Linked DNA regions of Bradyrhizobium sp. AZCC 1610. Each later gene encodes a partner of the first gene's protein in a complex. Links are inferred from orthologs where the notes say so. Each region holds a gene or a part of one and is shown in the gene's direction. Other genes may lie near its edges.

The links.
Region 2: the proteins of xseA (region 1) and V1279_RS24665 are in contact, whole or in part, in a cryo-EM structure (PDB 8TXR), measured with the Escherichia coli proteins. The link is inferred for Bradyrhizobium sp. AZCC 1610 from one-to-one orthologs.

What each region holds. Positions count from the first base shown.
Region 1 is NZ_JAZHRR010000001.1:652,019-658,977, reverse strand. What follows is about bases 1,955-4,873. They hold xseA (exodeoxyribonuclease VII large subunit), read left to right. Parts: upstream 1,955-2,562; coding sequence 2,563-4,185; downstream 4,186-4,873. Other genes in these bases: V1279_RS03230 (dienelactone hydrolase family protein), read right to left, coding at 4,182-4,873; V1279_RS03240 (alpha/beta fold hydrolase), read right to left, coding at 1,955-2,426. Outside these bases: purD (phosphoribosylamine--glycine ligase), read right to left, coding at 1-433; V1279_RS03250 (winged helix-turn-helix domain-containing protein), read right to left, coding at 529-834; V1279_RS03245 (hypothetical protein), read right to left, coding at 839-1,390; more of V1279_RS03240, read right to left, coding at 1,416-1,954; more of V1279_RS03230, read right to left, coding at 4,874-5,015; V1279_RS03225 (DUF2093 domain-containing protein), read left to right, coding at 5,204-5,431; lpxK (tetraacyldisaccharide 4'-kinase), read right to left, coding at 5,428-6,447; V1279_RS03215 (3-deoxy-D-manno-octulosonic acid transferase), read right to left, coding at 6,440-6,959. UniProt on the Escherichia coli protein: Bidirectionally degrades single-stranded DNA into large acid-insoluble oligonucleotides, which are then degraded further into small acid-soluble oligonucleotides.
Region 2 is NZ_JAZHRR010000001.1:4,985,055-4,991,875, forward strand. The notes cover bases 1,717-4,497. They hold V1279_RS24665 (exodeoxyribonuclease VII small subunit), read left to right. Parts: upstream 1,717-2,871; coding sequence 2,872-3,123; downstream 3,124-4,497. Other genes in these bases: V1279_RS24660 (histone deacetylase family protein), read left to right, coding at 1,872-2,798; V1279_RS24670 (hypothetical protein), read left to right, coding at 3,256-4,497. Also shown: V1279_RS24655 (bifunctional metallophosphatase/5'-nucleotidase), read left to right, coding at 1-1,586; more of V1279_RS24670, read left to right, coding at 4,498-4,554; dxs (1-deoxy-D-xylulose-5-phosphate synthase), read left to right, coding at 4,886-6,821. UniProt on the Escherichia coli protein: Bidirectionally degrades single-stranded DNA into large acid-insoluble oligonucleotides, which are then degraded further into small acid-soluble oligonucleotides.

The sequences.
Region 1 (6,959 bases):
CAGCCTTGACCACGATCGGCGCGCCCTGCGCGCGCACGTAAGCCAGCGCGTCGTCAGCCGTCGTGAAGCGGCCGTAGGCGCCGGTTGGAATGTTGAATTCGGTGCAGAGCGCCTTGGTGAAGCCCTTGGATCCCTCGAGCTGGGCGGCCTGCTTGCTCGGGCCAAACGCCTTGATGCCGGCCGCCGCGAGATCGTCGACGATCCCGGCCGCCAGTGGCGTTTCCGGGCCGACTACGACGAAATCCACAGCGTTACGTTGGCAGAAATCGATCACCGCGGCGTGGTCGGTAATGTCCAACGCGACGCATTCGGCCTCGCGCGCGATGCCGGCGTTGCCGGGCGCGCACCACAGCTTGGTGAGCAACGGGGAAGCCGCGATCTTCCATGCGAGAGCGTGTTCGCGGCCACCGGAACCGAGCAGGAGAATGTTCATGAATGTGGCCAGATACGGGAGTTCAAGGCCAAGTCGGTCGCATAAAACTCCCTGCCCCCGCAAGGGGAGCATCGCGCTTGTGCAGAGGAGTTTCGCTACACTTTCCTCCCTGACCCGGCGATGATCTCCTGCAGCGTGGCGACATGGCGGGCGAAGGCGCCGCGGCCGGCCGCGGTCGCGGTTACCGTGGTCTGTGGTTTCTTGCCGACAAAGGCCTTTTCCACCACGACATAACCGGCCCTGGCCAGCGTCTCGATATGGGCGCCAAGATTGCCGTCGGTGGCGCCGGTGAGTTGCTTCAGTTTTGAGAATTCCAGCCCGGTGCCCGCCGGCAGCGCGTTCAGCCCCGCCATGATCCGCAAGCGCAGCGGTTGATGGATGATATCGTCGATCTCGGCCATGGCGCTAGCTCCGGCGCATCCACCAGCCGCCGAGCATCAGCCCGCCGCCATCGACAAAGGCCATCCACAGGTCGAACCAGTCGCCGACCAGGAAGTATCCGACCAGCGCCAGTGCGCTGATGCAAAGACCGATCACGACAAAGGCGTGGCCGAACCAGAGTCCGGCGATGATGTAGAGCAGCATGAAATAAATTGGCCAGAACGTGCCCATCTGGCGCGGCGTGAAGTGGCCGAGCACGCTCGTGCAGAGGAACCCGAAGGCGAAGAACAGCACGAACGCGATCAGCATCCTGAAATCGAAGGTGCGAATGCCAGTCTTGCGATATCCGAAGGCGCTGATCGCAAACGATCCCGCGACGCCCGCGACGTTCAGCGCGGCCCAGAAATAGCCGGCCTGGCGCGGCAGCAGAAACGAGCCGAGATAGCCGGCAAATACCAGCGCGCCCCACATGATCAGCATCAGGCTGGCGAGATTGTAGATCCGCGATTGCCGGACGCGGCGCGTCATCTCGTTGATTTCGGCGAGCGCCTCGGAGGCCTCGCGGCTGTCGATCATGTTGCCCATCCCTGCCCCGGCGCCGCTATGACCCCGCCATGGCGCGCGTGGCAACATCCTCGGCGACGATGGATACCGCCTTCGGCGCAGCGACGATACCCATGTGGTTGATGCCGTCGAGCACCCTGACGTCGACCGCGACCTTCGCGCTACGCACGGCTTCGGCGTATTTGTCCGAAAACATCACTTCGTCGTCGGCGCCGGAGATGATCGTGAGCGGTTTTGTCGCGGCGGCGAGATCGTGGCGGAAATCGCCCCGCACCGCAAAGTTGCGCATCAACCGGTCGGTATAGGTCGACACCAGCGTCTTCTCGGAGTTCGGTGGCACCGCGAGCGCCAGCACCGGCAGCGCCTCACAGCAGGTGATCCCGAGCTTGCGCAGCGCCAGCAGGCCGAGGATGCGCGGGATATCGGCGCTGGCCCAGCCGCCGGAGCCCGGCCGGGTGGAGGGAGCGTCGTAGCCGAGATAGGGCGCGAGCAGCACGAAGCGCTCGAACAGGTTCTGGATCGGCGAGCCGGCCACGCGCAGCGCAAAGCCGCCGCCGGACGAATGGCCGACCAAGGTCAGCGGCGCTGACGGCACGGTGTTGCGCAAGACCGCGACGAAATCGGCGAGGTCGTCCTCGAGCTGGCCGACATAGCCGATATCGCCGCGCGTGCCTGACGTGCCGTGGCCGCGCATGTCGACCGCAAAGGTTTCCACGCCGTGCCCAGCCAGCGCCTGCGACAGCGCATGGATGGTGCCACCGCTGGAACCGGAGGAGCCATGAATCACGATCGCCACGCGCCCCGTCGGCGCGCCGCCCGCGCCATAATGGCGGAAGCCGAGCCATGTGCCGTCGCGGGCCTGGAGCCGCTCAATCGCAGGCAGGCTGGAAAGATCGACGGTGGCTCGCGTCCGCGAGATCGCTTGCAGTTCCGGCAGCGGCTGCAGCGGCGTTGCCAGCAGGGCCAGCACCATCAGCGCCAGCACGCCGACGCCGCACAGGACCCATTTCAGGAGGCTCACGGAGCCGCGAATCAGGAATTTGAACATCGATCACGCCTCGCCAGAATGAAGTGCAGAGAACTCTGTACTACAGAGAATGTGAGTTCCACAAGAGCCGGATTGGCGGGGATGGTTAAAAATCCCTACGTTGCGGCAACGCCTCCAACGCCCGAATCAGTTGCCGATGCCAGCTGCCGAAAACCTGATCAACGCGCCCGAATTCACCGTCTCCGAGCTATCCTCCGCGCTGAAGCGGACGGTGGAGGACGCCTACGGGCACGTGCGCGTCCGCGGCGAGATCTCCGGCTTCCGCGGGCCGCACTCCTCGGGCCATTGCTATTTCGCGCTGAAGGACGAGAGCGCCAAGATCGAGGCGGTGATCTGGAAATTCGCCCACGCCCGGATGCGGTTCAAGCCGCAGGAGGGGCTCGAGGTCATCGCCACCGGCAAGCTCACGACCTATCCCGGGTCGTCGAAATACCAGATCGTCATCGAAGCGCTCGAGCCCGCCGGGATCGGCGCGCTGATGGCGCTGATGGAGGAGCGCAAGCGGAAGCTCGCGGCCGAAGGCCTGTTCGACGAGGCGCGCAAGCAATTGCTGCCATGGCTACCGGAGGTGATCGGGGTCGTCACCTCGCCGACCGGCGCCGTAATCCGCGACATCCTGCATCGGCTGCAGGACCGTTTTCCCCGCCGCGTGCTGGTGTGGCCGGTCAAGGTCCAGGGCGAAGGCTCGGCCGAACAGGTGGCCGCCGCCATCCGCGGCTTCAATGCGCTGCCCGAAGCGGGAAAGATTCCGCGGCCGGATCTGCTGATCGTCGCGCGCGGCGGCGGCTCGCTGGAGGATTTGTGGTCGTTCAACGAGGAGATCGTGGTTCGCGCCGCCGCCGAGAGCACGATCCCGCTGATTTCGGCCGTCGGCCACGAGACCGATATCACGCTGATCGATTTCGCCGCCGACAAGCGCGCCCCGACGCCTACGGCCGCGGCCGAAATGGCGGTTCCTGTCCGTAGCGAATTGTTCGTCGAGGTCGAAAGCCTGGCGCGGCGCACGATAGTGTGCTGGCAGCGCGGGCAGGAGAGCCGCCGCAATGAATTGCGCGCCGCCGCCCGGGCGCTGCCGGGTTTAAGCGAGCTGCTCGCGATCCCGCGGCAGCGGCTGGATCATCTCGGCGCCGCCCTGCCCCGCGGATTGAAGGCCAATACCCACGCCCATCACCGCCGCTTTTCGCATCTGAGCGCCGGCCTGACGCTGAAGGTTTTGCGCGGGCAGGTCGCGCAAGCCAATCACCGCCTCACGGTGTCGGGCGAACGCATCAGGCTGTCCGCCCGCGCGCTGCTGCGCAACCGGCAGGACCGCTTTGCCGGGCTGGAGGTCAGGCTGAAGGCCTCAAAACTCTCCAACGCCCAGGCGCAGCGCAATGCCATAGCGCGTGACCGCGAGCGCGCGCAACGGCTGGCGGAGCGCGCCCGCCGCGCGCTCGAGACCGCCCTGCAGCGTCTCGACGCGCGTGTCGCCCATAGCGGTCAATTGTTGTCGGCGCTGTCCTACCGCGGCGTGCTCGCGCGCGGCTTTGCCCTGGTGCGCGACGCGCAGGGGCACGCGGTGCATGCCGCCGCCGCGATCGGACCGAGCGCGCATCTGTCGATCGAATTCGCCGATGGCCGCGTCGGCGCCACCGCGGATGCGGATCGGCCCCAGACCACGGCTCCCGCCGCGAGTACGCCGAAGGCGACGCCGCACGAGGCGAAGCCGGCGGCGCCGAAGCGCGTGGCCAAGCCGGTTGATCAGGGAAGTCTGTTCTAGCGCGCCAGCCACTCCGCAACGCGCCGTTGCGCGTCCCTGCGCGCGTCCGCATCCGTGCCGATATGACCGCGTTCGGGCAACGCGGCATCGGAGCCTGCGATCGCCCGCAGCGGCAGGTTGGCGCGGTCGAAATCGTGGGATGCGCCGGGATAGATCACGATCTGCACCAGCGCGCTGCGGCCGCGGGCGTCATCCACAATCTGGCGACAGGCGGACGGCGAACTGACGTCGTCCTGCGCGCCGATCAGCAGCAGCGTCGGCATGCGCGTGCTCCAGCCGAGGCCGGACGAGATCCGGCAATCCGGATAGAATGCGATCGCCGAGCGAAAATCCGGCCCGATACCGCGCGCTGACGATTGCGGACGCACCGCCCACAGCACCGCGCTGGCGCCGTTCGCCCATCCCATCAGGCTGATCCGGTCACGCGCGGCCCAGGGTTGCTGCAGCAACCATTGCCGCGATGCATTGACATCGGCCACCCGCTCGCGGCGGGCGAGCACACGGCGCTCATTGACGCGGCATTGCGGGCCGAGCTCCCGCGAACCGTAACTGTCCGGCAGCAGCACCGCATGGCCCGCCTTCAACAGCTGTTCCGCCCAGTCGCGGTAGCGCGGCAGCACGGGCTCCGACTGCCCGCTCAATCCGCCGCAGCCATGCAGCGCGATCACGGTGGAAAACGGGCCGTCACCATCCGGCTTGTAGAGCTGGGCATGCAGGGTCAGACCCCTTGCCGGGATATCGACCTGGCGCGGGGCCGGCAACGGCGCGGCACCGGCCGTGCAGGCCGCAGTAAGGAGCGTCAGGAATAGCGTTGCTGACAACAGGCGCATCGGTCTCGGTCGGATCGGTATGACGCTGCGGGCACAGTGAAATTCACGCTATCATGCAGGTCGGCACAAAATCATCACAAGTAGGTCAGTTTCCGGGGCGGACAGTACGACCTATTTATGATAGATGAAATCTTGGAAAATACACTTAAGGCCAGCCCGCGCGGGCCGGTCCATCGGAGAGTTTGACGGTGCTCAATAAATTCGGACCCTCGGGCCATGGCGAAGCGCAGGTGCAATATCTGGACGGCGATTTCCGCGTGATCTCGCCCGGTACCTATGTGCGCTGCGCCATCACCGACGTGCGGATCCCGCTCGACGAATTGAAGTACTGGAGCGTCGACCTGCAGGAGGCCTATTCGGTTCCGACCGCCGTGCTGCAGCGGCACTTTCCCGGCGCGCTGAAGACGCAGGGCTAGTCAGCCGGCCTCTCGCGCGCCTTGAACAGGCGCGCCGATATGAACTTCCGCAGCAATCCCTTGTCATCGAATTCGAGCGCCACGCCGAACGGTACGATCTGCTTTGCCCATTCCGGCAAGGTCCCGCCATACCACAGCCGCGCCAGATCCTTTTCCGTCGTCACCAGCGTCAGCGCCTCGCCTCTCGCCTCGGCGATCAGGCTTTCGATCTCGGCCTGCGAATAAGCATGATGATCGGCGAAGGCGCGCTGCCCGGCCACTTCGATGCCGCTGGCGCGCAGCGTGTTGAAGAATCGGGTGGGATCGCCGATGCCGGCAAACGCCAGCACGCGCTTGCCCCGAAGCTGTGCGACCTGCGCCTCATCCGGCTTCAGATGCGCTGATAACACCGGCTTGCCCTGCGCCACGATCTCGGCCGCGACCTGCTCGGCAGCACTGCCGTTGCCGACGACGATCAGCGCGTCGGTGCGCGCCAGTTGCGGCCGCAACGGCGCACGCAGGGGGCCGGCGGGAAATACCTGCCCGTTGCCTATTCCGCGCTCGCTATCGATCACGATCAGGGAAGCGTCCTTGACAATCGCCGGGCTCTGGAAGCCGTCGTCCATCAGGATCACGGTGGCGCCCCGCGACAGCGCCAGCGGCACGCCGTCCGCGCGCTTGCGCGACACCACGACCGGCAAATGGCCTGCCAGCATCAACGGCTCGTCGCCGACATCGGAAGCCGCGTGCCTGACAGGATCGACCCTGACCGGGCCGCGCAATTCGCCGCCATAGCCGCGGCTGAGCACGACCGGCGTCTCGCCGAGCTCGCGCAGCAGCTTCGCCAGCGCCAGCACGGTCGGCGTCTTGCCGGCGCCACCGACGTTATAGTTGCCGACGCAGAGCACCGGAATGCCGGCGTTCAGTCCCTTGCGCTGCAGGCGCTTTGCGGCAACGGCGCCATAGAGTGCGGCGAGCGGTTTCAATAGATGCGAGTTGAGCGAAGACGGGCCGTGCCAGAAGCCCGGCTCACGCATTGGCCGCTCCCATCTCGATCCGCAGTTGCAGCAAATACGGCTCGAGCGCGAAGAGCGTGCGCTCCAGCGCGCCGCCGAGCTGCCCGACCACGCGCTCGGACGCAGCCAGCACGGCTTCGCGCGCCTTGGGATCGGCGAGCATCTGCCCGAGCTGCTTGACCAGCGCTTCCTGCGTATCAGCCCGCCGCGCGCCGCCGGCGGAATCGAGCGCCTCATACACATCGGTGAAATTGAACACGTGGGGGCCGTGGACAATCGAGGCACCGAGCTTGATCGCCTCGATCGGATTCTGCCCGCCATGCTCGACCAGCGATCCGCCCATGAACACGATCGGCGCCAGCCGGTAGAACAACCCCAGTTCGCCCATGGTGTCGGCGACATAGATGTCGGTCGTAGCGGTGGGTAAGTCCTCATGCGAGCGCAGGGTCGGATTGAGGCCGGAAGCTGCGATCATGCGCGCGATGGCCTCGCCGCGATCGGGATGCCGCGGCACAATCACGGTCAACAGCTTT
Region 2 (6,821 bases), 4.3 Mb from region 1 along the record:
CGCCGGTGGACCTTCGCATTCTCGCGATCAACGATTTTCACGGCTACCTTCGCCCGCCGCCGGGCGGGATCACGATTGCCGATCCCGAGGACAGGACGAAGAAGATCACTGTTCCCGCCGGGGGCGCGGAGCATATGGCGACGCTGGTCGGCCAACTCCGCGACGGGCACAAGAACTCGATCTTTGTTGCGGCCGGCGACTTGATCGGCGCCAGCCCGTTTTTGTCGGCGATGTTCCATGACGAGCCGACGATCGAGGCGCTGTCGATGATGGGGCTGGCGCTTTCTTCCGTCGGCAACCACGAATTCGACGAGGGCAAGGACGAACTCTTGCGTATGCAGAATGGCGGCTGCCATCCGGTCGACCAATGCCAGGGGCCGCACCCGTTTCTGGGCGCGAAATTTCGCTATCTCGCCGCCAGCACGTTCGAGAAGAGCAGCGGCAAGACCGTGTTTCCTTCTTACGAAATCCGCGCATTCGACGGCATTCCGGCCGCCTTCATCGGCCTGACCTTGAAGGGTACACCGGGCCTCGTCTCGCCGACAGGCGTTGCCGATCTCGAATTTCGCGACGAAGCCAGTACGGTGAACGCGCTGATCCCGGAATTGAAAGCGCGCGGCGTCGAGGCCATCGTCGTCCTGATCCACGAAGGCGGATTGCCGACGGGCGACTACAACGAATGCCCTGGCGTTTCGGGCCCGATCGTCGACATCGTCAAGAAGTTCGACAAGGCGGTCGACGTTGTGGTCTCCGGCCACACCCACCGGGCCTATGTCTGCGAGATCGACGGGCGGCTCGTCACATCAGGCGACAAATACGGCACCCTCGTCACCGCGATCGATCTCAAGCTTGATCCGACGACGCGCGATGTCGTCAGCGCCAAAGCCGACAACACCATCGTGCGATCAGCAACGCTCGCGAAGGACGTCCGGCAAACTGCGCTGATCGAATCCTACGACAGGCTGGCCGCGCCGATCGCCAACCGCCCGGCGGGTTCGGTGACGGCCACGCTGTCGCGCGTCCCCAACAATGCCGGCGAAAGCCCGCTCGGCGACATCATCGCAGACGCGCAACTCGCGGCCACCAGCGCCGAGGAAAAAGGCGGCGCGGTCATCGCCTTCACCAATCCCGGCGGCGTGCGCGCCGATGTAACGCGCAGAGAGGACGGCGCGGTGACCTATGGCGACGTGTTCGCCAGCCAGCCGTTCCGCAACCAACTGGTGACGATCACGCTGACGGGAAAACAGATCAAGGACATGCTGGAGCAGCAATGGCTCGACCCGAAACGGCCGAGGATCCTGCAGGTGTCGAAAGGATTCGCCTATGCGTGGGACGGATCGAAGCCTGACGGCGAGCGCGTGCTGCCTGAACGGATGTCGCTGAACGGACAGCCGCTCGATCCCGCCGCGAGCTATCGCGTCACCGTCAACAATTTCCTGTTCGTCGGCGGCGACGGTTTTACCGTGCTCACCCAGGGAACCGCGCCGCTGATCGGCGTCTACGATTCCGACGCGCTGCATGCCTATTTCAAGGCCAATAGCCCGGTCAGCCCGACCACAGTGGATCGCATTGTCAGGGTAAATTAGCAGCGACGCGCGAGGGGCAGTGTTCCCCGGATGCTGCGCAGCACGAAGTGGTGCGCTGCTGATCCGGGGTCCACATATTTTGCTGCGGTGGGTCCCGGCTCTGCGGTGCATCGTCACCGGACGATGCTTCGCATCGCCGGGGAGACGCTGCACCGCGTCCGGGACACGGAAACTGGCAGAAAAGCCATCATCGTCTTGCGAAATGCGTGGGCCTTTCCGAGCGGCCCCTAACCGCCTAGATTAGCCGATCCGTTGCCGGCGCGCGCCTCAACGCCAGGATTTTGCATGACACTCCTTCTGACGCATACCGCCTGTCTCGACCATCTCACGCCCCCGGGGCATCCCGAACGCCCCGACCGGCTGCGCGCGGTCGCCGAGGTGCTGGCGGACGATCGTTTCAAGCCGCTCGCGCGCGGCGAAGCGCCGGAAGGCAATCTTGATTCCGTCACGCTGTGCCACGGCGAGCATTATATCGGCGAGCTCCGCCATATCGCCCCCCAAAGCGGCATGATCTATATCGACGGCGACACTTCGATGTCGCCGGGCACCTGGGAGGCCGTGATGCGCGGCGTCGGCGGCGCGGTCGCGGCAACGGATGCGGTGATGGCAGGCACGCATCAGAACGCCTTCGTCGCGGTGCGCCCGCCCGGCCATCATGCCGAGGTCTCCAAGCCGATGGGCTTCTGCTTCTTCGACAATGTCGCCATTGCCGCCCGTCACGCCCAGCGCAACTACGGCATCGGCCGCGCGGCGATCGTCGATTTCGACGTCCATCACGGCAACGGCACGCAAGACATCTTCTGGCACGATCCGACCGTGATGTATTGCTCGACGCATCAGATGCCGCTGTTTCCGGGCACCGGCGCCAGCGGCGAGCGCGGCGAGCACGACACCATCGTCAATGCGCCGCTGGCTTCCGAGGACGGCAGCGCCAAGTTCCGCTCGGCGTTCGAAAACCTGATCCTGCCGCAATTGCAGAAGTTCTCCCCGGAACTGGTCATCATCTCCGCCGGCTTCGACGCGCATCACCGCGATCCGCTGGCCTCGATCAACCTGAAGGCGGACGATTTCGGCTGGGTCACGCGCAAGCTGATGGATGTGGCGGAGACAAGCGCAGGTGGTCGGGTTGTGTCGGTGCTCGAGGGCGGCTACGACCTGCAGGGGCTGAAAGAGTCGGTTGCGGCGCATGTCACCGCATTGATGGGCGCGTAGATCCCCGCCACAATAGCCCCGCAAAATGTTGTTTGATTCAGCGCTCTTAGGGGGGCGCATTCGGGAACTCGATATGGCCGAAAATACCCAGCTGGACGTCAAGAAACTCTCCTTCGAGCGCGCGATCGAGGAACTTGAATCGATCGTCACGCGGCTCGAGGGCGGCAAGGTGCCGCTCGAGGAATCGGTCGCGATCTATGAGCGCGGCGAGGCGCTGAAGCGCCGCTGCGAAGAGCTGCTGCGGCAGGCCGAGGCCCGCGTCGACAAGATCACCACCGACGCCAACGGACAGGTCACCGGGACCGAGCCGCTCGACGTGCAGTGATCCGGCCGGCGGGAAGGCCCCGCCCACCCGAAACGCTGAATGCCGCCCAATATGGTAGCCGATTTAGTCGCCTAATTAGTTCTTGGCGCCCTGCCGAGCCTGTTATAGTCGGCCATCATCCGGGGACAGTACGTGCGCGTCCAGCACCGCCATATCATCTATATTCAGGGCTACGATCCGCGCGGGCTGGCGCAATATTACCGCATGTTCCGGACCGAACTGCGCAAGTTCGGCCGCCTTTACCAGCTCCAGGCCACCATCAGCCGGCCCAAGGTCGCTGCCGACGACGAGATCGCGTCCTGGACCATCGATACCGCAGCTGAGGACTGGCAGACCCGCACGACTTACGATTTCCTCCGGTTCGAGGATTTCATCCAGCAGGACCTGGCGTCGCCGATCTGGCGCACGGTGTTCAGCGCGGTGTGGATCTACTGGCGCCTTATCTTCGCCGGCACCATCGCCCGCTTCGGCAAGGCGAACTGGCGCTTTGCCACGTTCATCACCTATCCGCATCTTGTGCTGCTGCTCGAAGCCGCCGGTGCCGCAGCCATCGCTTTCGTGTTCGAGAAGGGCCTCAACGCCATCGGCATTCCCGATCCTTTCAGCATCGCGGCCGCGATCGCGATCTTCGTAGGGCTGCTCGGAGCCGTGCTGAAATACACGGAAAACGCCACCTACGTGCTCTATCTCTTGTGCGACACGATCTGGACCTGGGAATTCTCGCACCGCGAACGCCCGGAATGGGACCAGCGCATCGACCGCTTCGCGCAGCACCTGGTCAATGTCGCGAAAAGCAGCGACGCCGAAGAAATCGTCATTGTCGGCCATAGTTCCGGATCGTTCCTGTCGACGGAAGTGCTGGCGCGCGCACTGAAGCTCGACCCCGCGCTCGGCCGTCACGGGCCGCGGATCGTGCTGCTGACGATCGGCGGCAATTTCCCGATCGTCGGCTATCACGCGGTGTCGCAGCCGTTCCGCGACCATCTACGGCAGCTCGCCATCGAGCCGTCGATCGACTGGATCGACTGCCAGGCTCGCAAGGACGTGATGAACTTCTACCAGTTCGATCCGATCACGAGCCACGGCATCGACGTCGGCGCCTTAAGGCGCAACCCGAAGATCGTGCCGGTCCGCTTCCGTGACATCATCCGCCCCGAGCACTACGAAAAGTTTCGCTGGCAGTTCTTCCGCGTGCATTTCCAGTTCGTGATGGCCAACGAACTGCCCAATGCCTACGACTTCTTCATGATCGTCTGCGGGCCGGTCCCGCTCAGCGCACGGATGACCGTCCCCGACGCCGCGCTCGATGTCGCAACCGGCGATTCCGGAGTGCGCGCGAGGGGTTGGAAAAGGATCGAAGCGGCCACGACGGCGGCCGAAAGTGCCGCCGATTTGAGCAAATTGGAACCATCCGCCCGCCGCAGCGGTTGAAAAATTCGCGGTTTATCCGGCTCATGCCCCGGAACCGAATCGGCTCTCCGGGTTGGCTTTGGCGGCGGCTTTGGTGTAAAGCTTGCGGCTCTATGGGCTGGGAGAGCAGCCTGCGGGCTAACTTTCGACGGCAGCAAGTGCTTCAAATAGCTAAGGAAACTGAACCGAGAAGGGTTTCGAAGCTACTAACGTGATGCATATCACATGGTTTAGGCCAGAGTGCATCTAGGCTTTCAAATCAGGTACCGGCCCGCCGAGATGGCACCGGGGTCTGGATTTTCACGGCGCGGTTAACGCGCTTCCCGTCTCGCGTCGGGCCACTGGCCCCGACATGCAAAATTGGAATATCGCTGTGACCACATTTAGTAAAACGCCGCTTCTCGATACCATCCGCACGCCCGACGACCTTCGCAAGCTCAAGATCGAGCAGGTGCGTCAGGTCGCCGACGAACTCCGCCAGGAAACCATCGACGCCGTTTCGGTGACCGGCGGCCACTTCGGCGCCGGCCTCGGCGTCGTGGAACTCACCACCGCGATCCACTACACCTTCGACACACCGCGCGACCGCCTGATCTGGGACGTCGGCCACCAGGCCTACCCGCACAAGATCCTGACCGGCCGCCGCGACCGCATCCGCACGCTGCGCACCGGCGGCGGCCTCTCCGGCTTCACCAAGCGCAGCGAGAGCGACTACGATCCGTTTGGCGCCGCGCACTCCTCAACCTCGATTTCGGCCGGCCTCGGCATGGCGGTGGCGCGCGACCTCGCCGGCGGCAAGAACAACGTTATCGCCGTGATCGGTGACGGCGCGATGTCAGCCGGCATGGCCTATGAGGCCATGAACAATGCGGGCGCAATGAATTCACGCCTGATCGTGATCCTCAACGACAACGACATGTCGATTGCGCCGCCGGTCGGCGCGATGAGCGCATATCTGTCGCGGCTCTATTCCGGCAAGACCTACCGCACGCTGCGCGAGGCGGCCAAACAGATCAACAAGCGCCTGCCGAAGATCCTCGCCAACCGCGCCAACCGCGTCGAGGAATATTCCCGCGGCTTCATGATGGACGGCGGCACGCTGTTCGAGGAACTCGGCTTCTATTACGTCGGCCCGATCGACGGTCATAACCTCGACCATCTACTGCCGGTTCTGAAGAACGTCCGCGACATGGAAACCGGCCCGATCCTGGTTCACGTCGTGACGCAGAAGGGCAAGGGTTACGGCCCGGCGGAAGCTTCCGCCGACAAGTATCATGCGGTGGTCAAATTCGACGTCGCCACCGGCGCCCAGGCGAAAGCAAAACCGAACGCGCCGGCCTACCAGAACGTGTTCGGCCAGAGCCTCGTCAAGGAAGCCGAGAAGGACGACAAGGTCGTCGCCATCACCGCGGCGATGCCGTCCGGCACCGGCGTCGACATCTTCAACAAGGCCTTCCCCAACCGCACCTTCGATGTCGGCATTGCCGAGCAGCATGCGGTGACGTTTGCCGCCGGCCTTGCCACCGAAGGCTACAAGCCGTTCTGCGCGATCTACTCGACCTTCCTGCAGCGCGGCTATGACCAGGTGGTCCACGACGTCGCGATCCAGAGCCTGCCGGTGCGTTTTGCAATCGACCGCGCCGGCCTGGTCGGCGCCGACGGCGCGACCCATGCCGGTTCGTTCGACAACGCCTATCTTGGCTGCCTGCCGAACTTCGTCATCATGGCGGCGTCCGACGAGGCCGAACTGGTGCACATGGTCGCCACCCAAGTCGCGATCAACGACCGGCCGAGCGCGGTGCGCTATCCGCGCGGCGAAGGCCGCGGCGTCGAAATGCCGGAGTTCGGCGTTCCCCTCGAGATCGGCAAGGGCCGCATCGTCCGCCAGGGCAACAAGATCGCCCTGCTCTCGTTCGGCACGCGCATGGCCGAATGCGAGAAGGCCGCCGACGAACTCGCCGCCCACGGCCTTTCCACCACCATCGCCGACGCCCGCTTCATGAAGCCGCTCGACGTCGATCTGGTGCTGAAGCTGGCGCGCGACCACGAGGTGCTGCTCACCATCGAGGAAGGCTCGATCGGCGGCTTCGGTTCGCACGTGATGCAGACGCTGGCCGAACATGGCATGCTCGACGGCGGATTGCGGATGCGCGCGATGATCCTGCCCGACGAGTTCATCGACCACGACTCGCCGAACGCGATGTATGCCCATGCCGGCCTCGACGCCAAGGGCATCGTCGCCAAGGTGTTCGATGCGCTCGGCAAGGACTACAAGACCGAGACCGTCA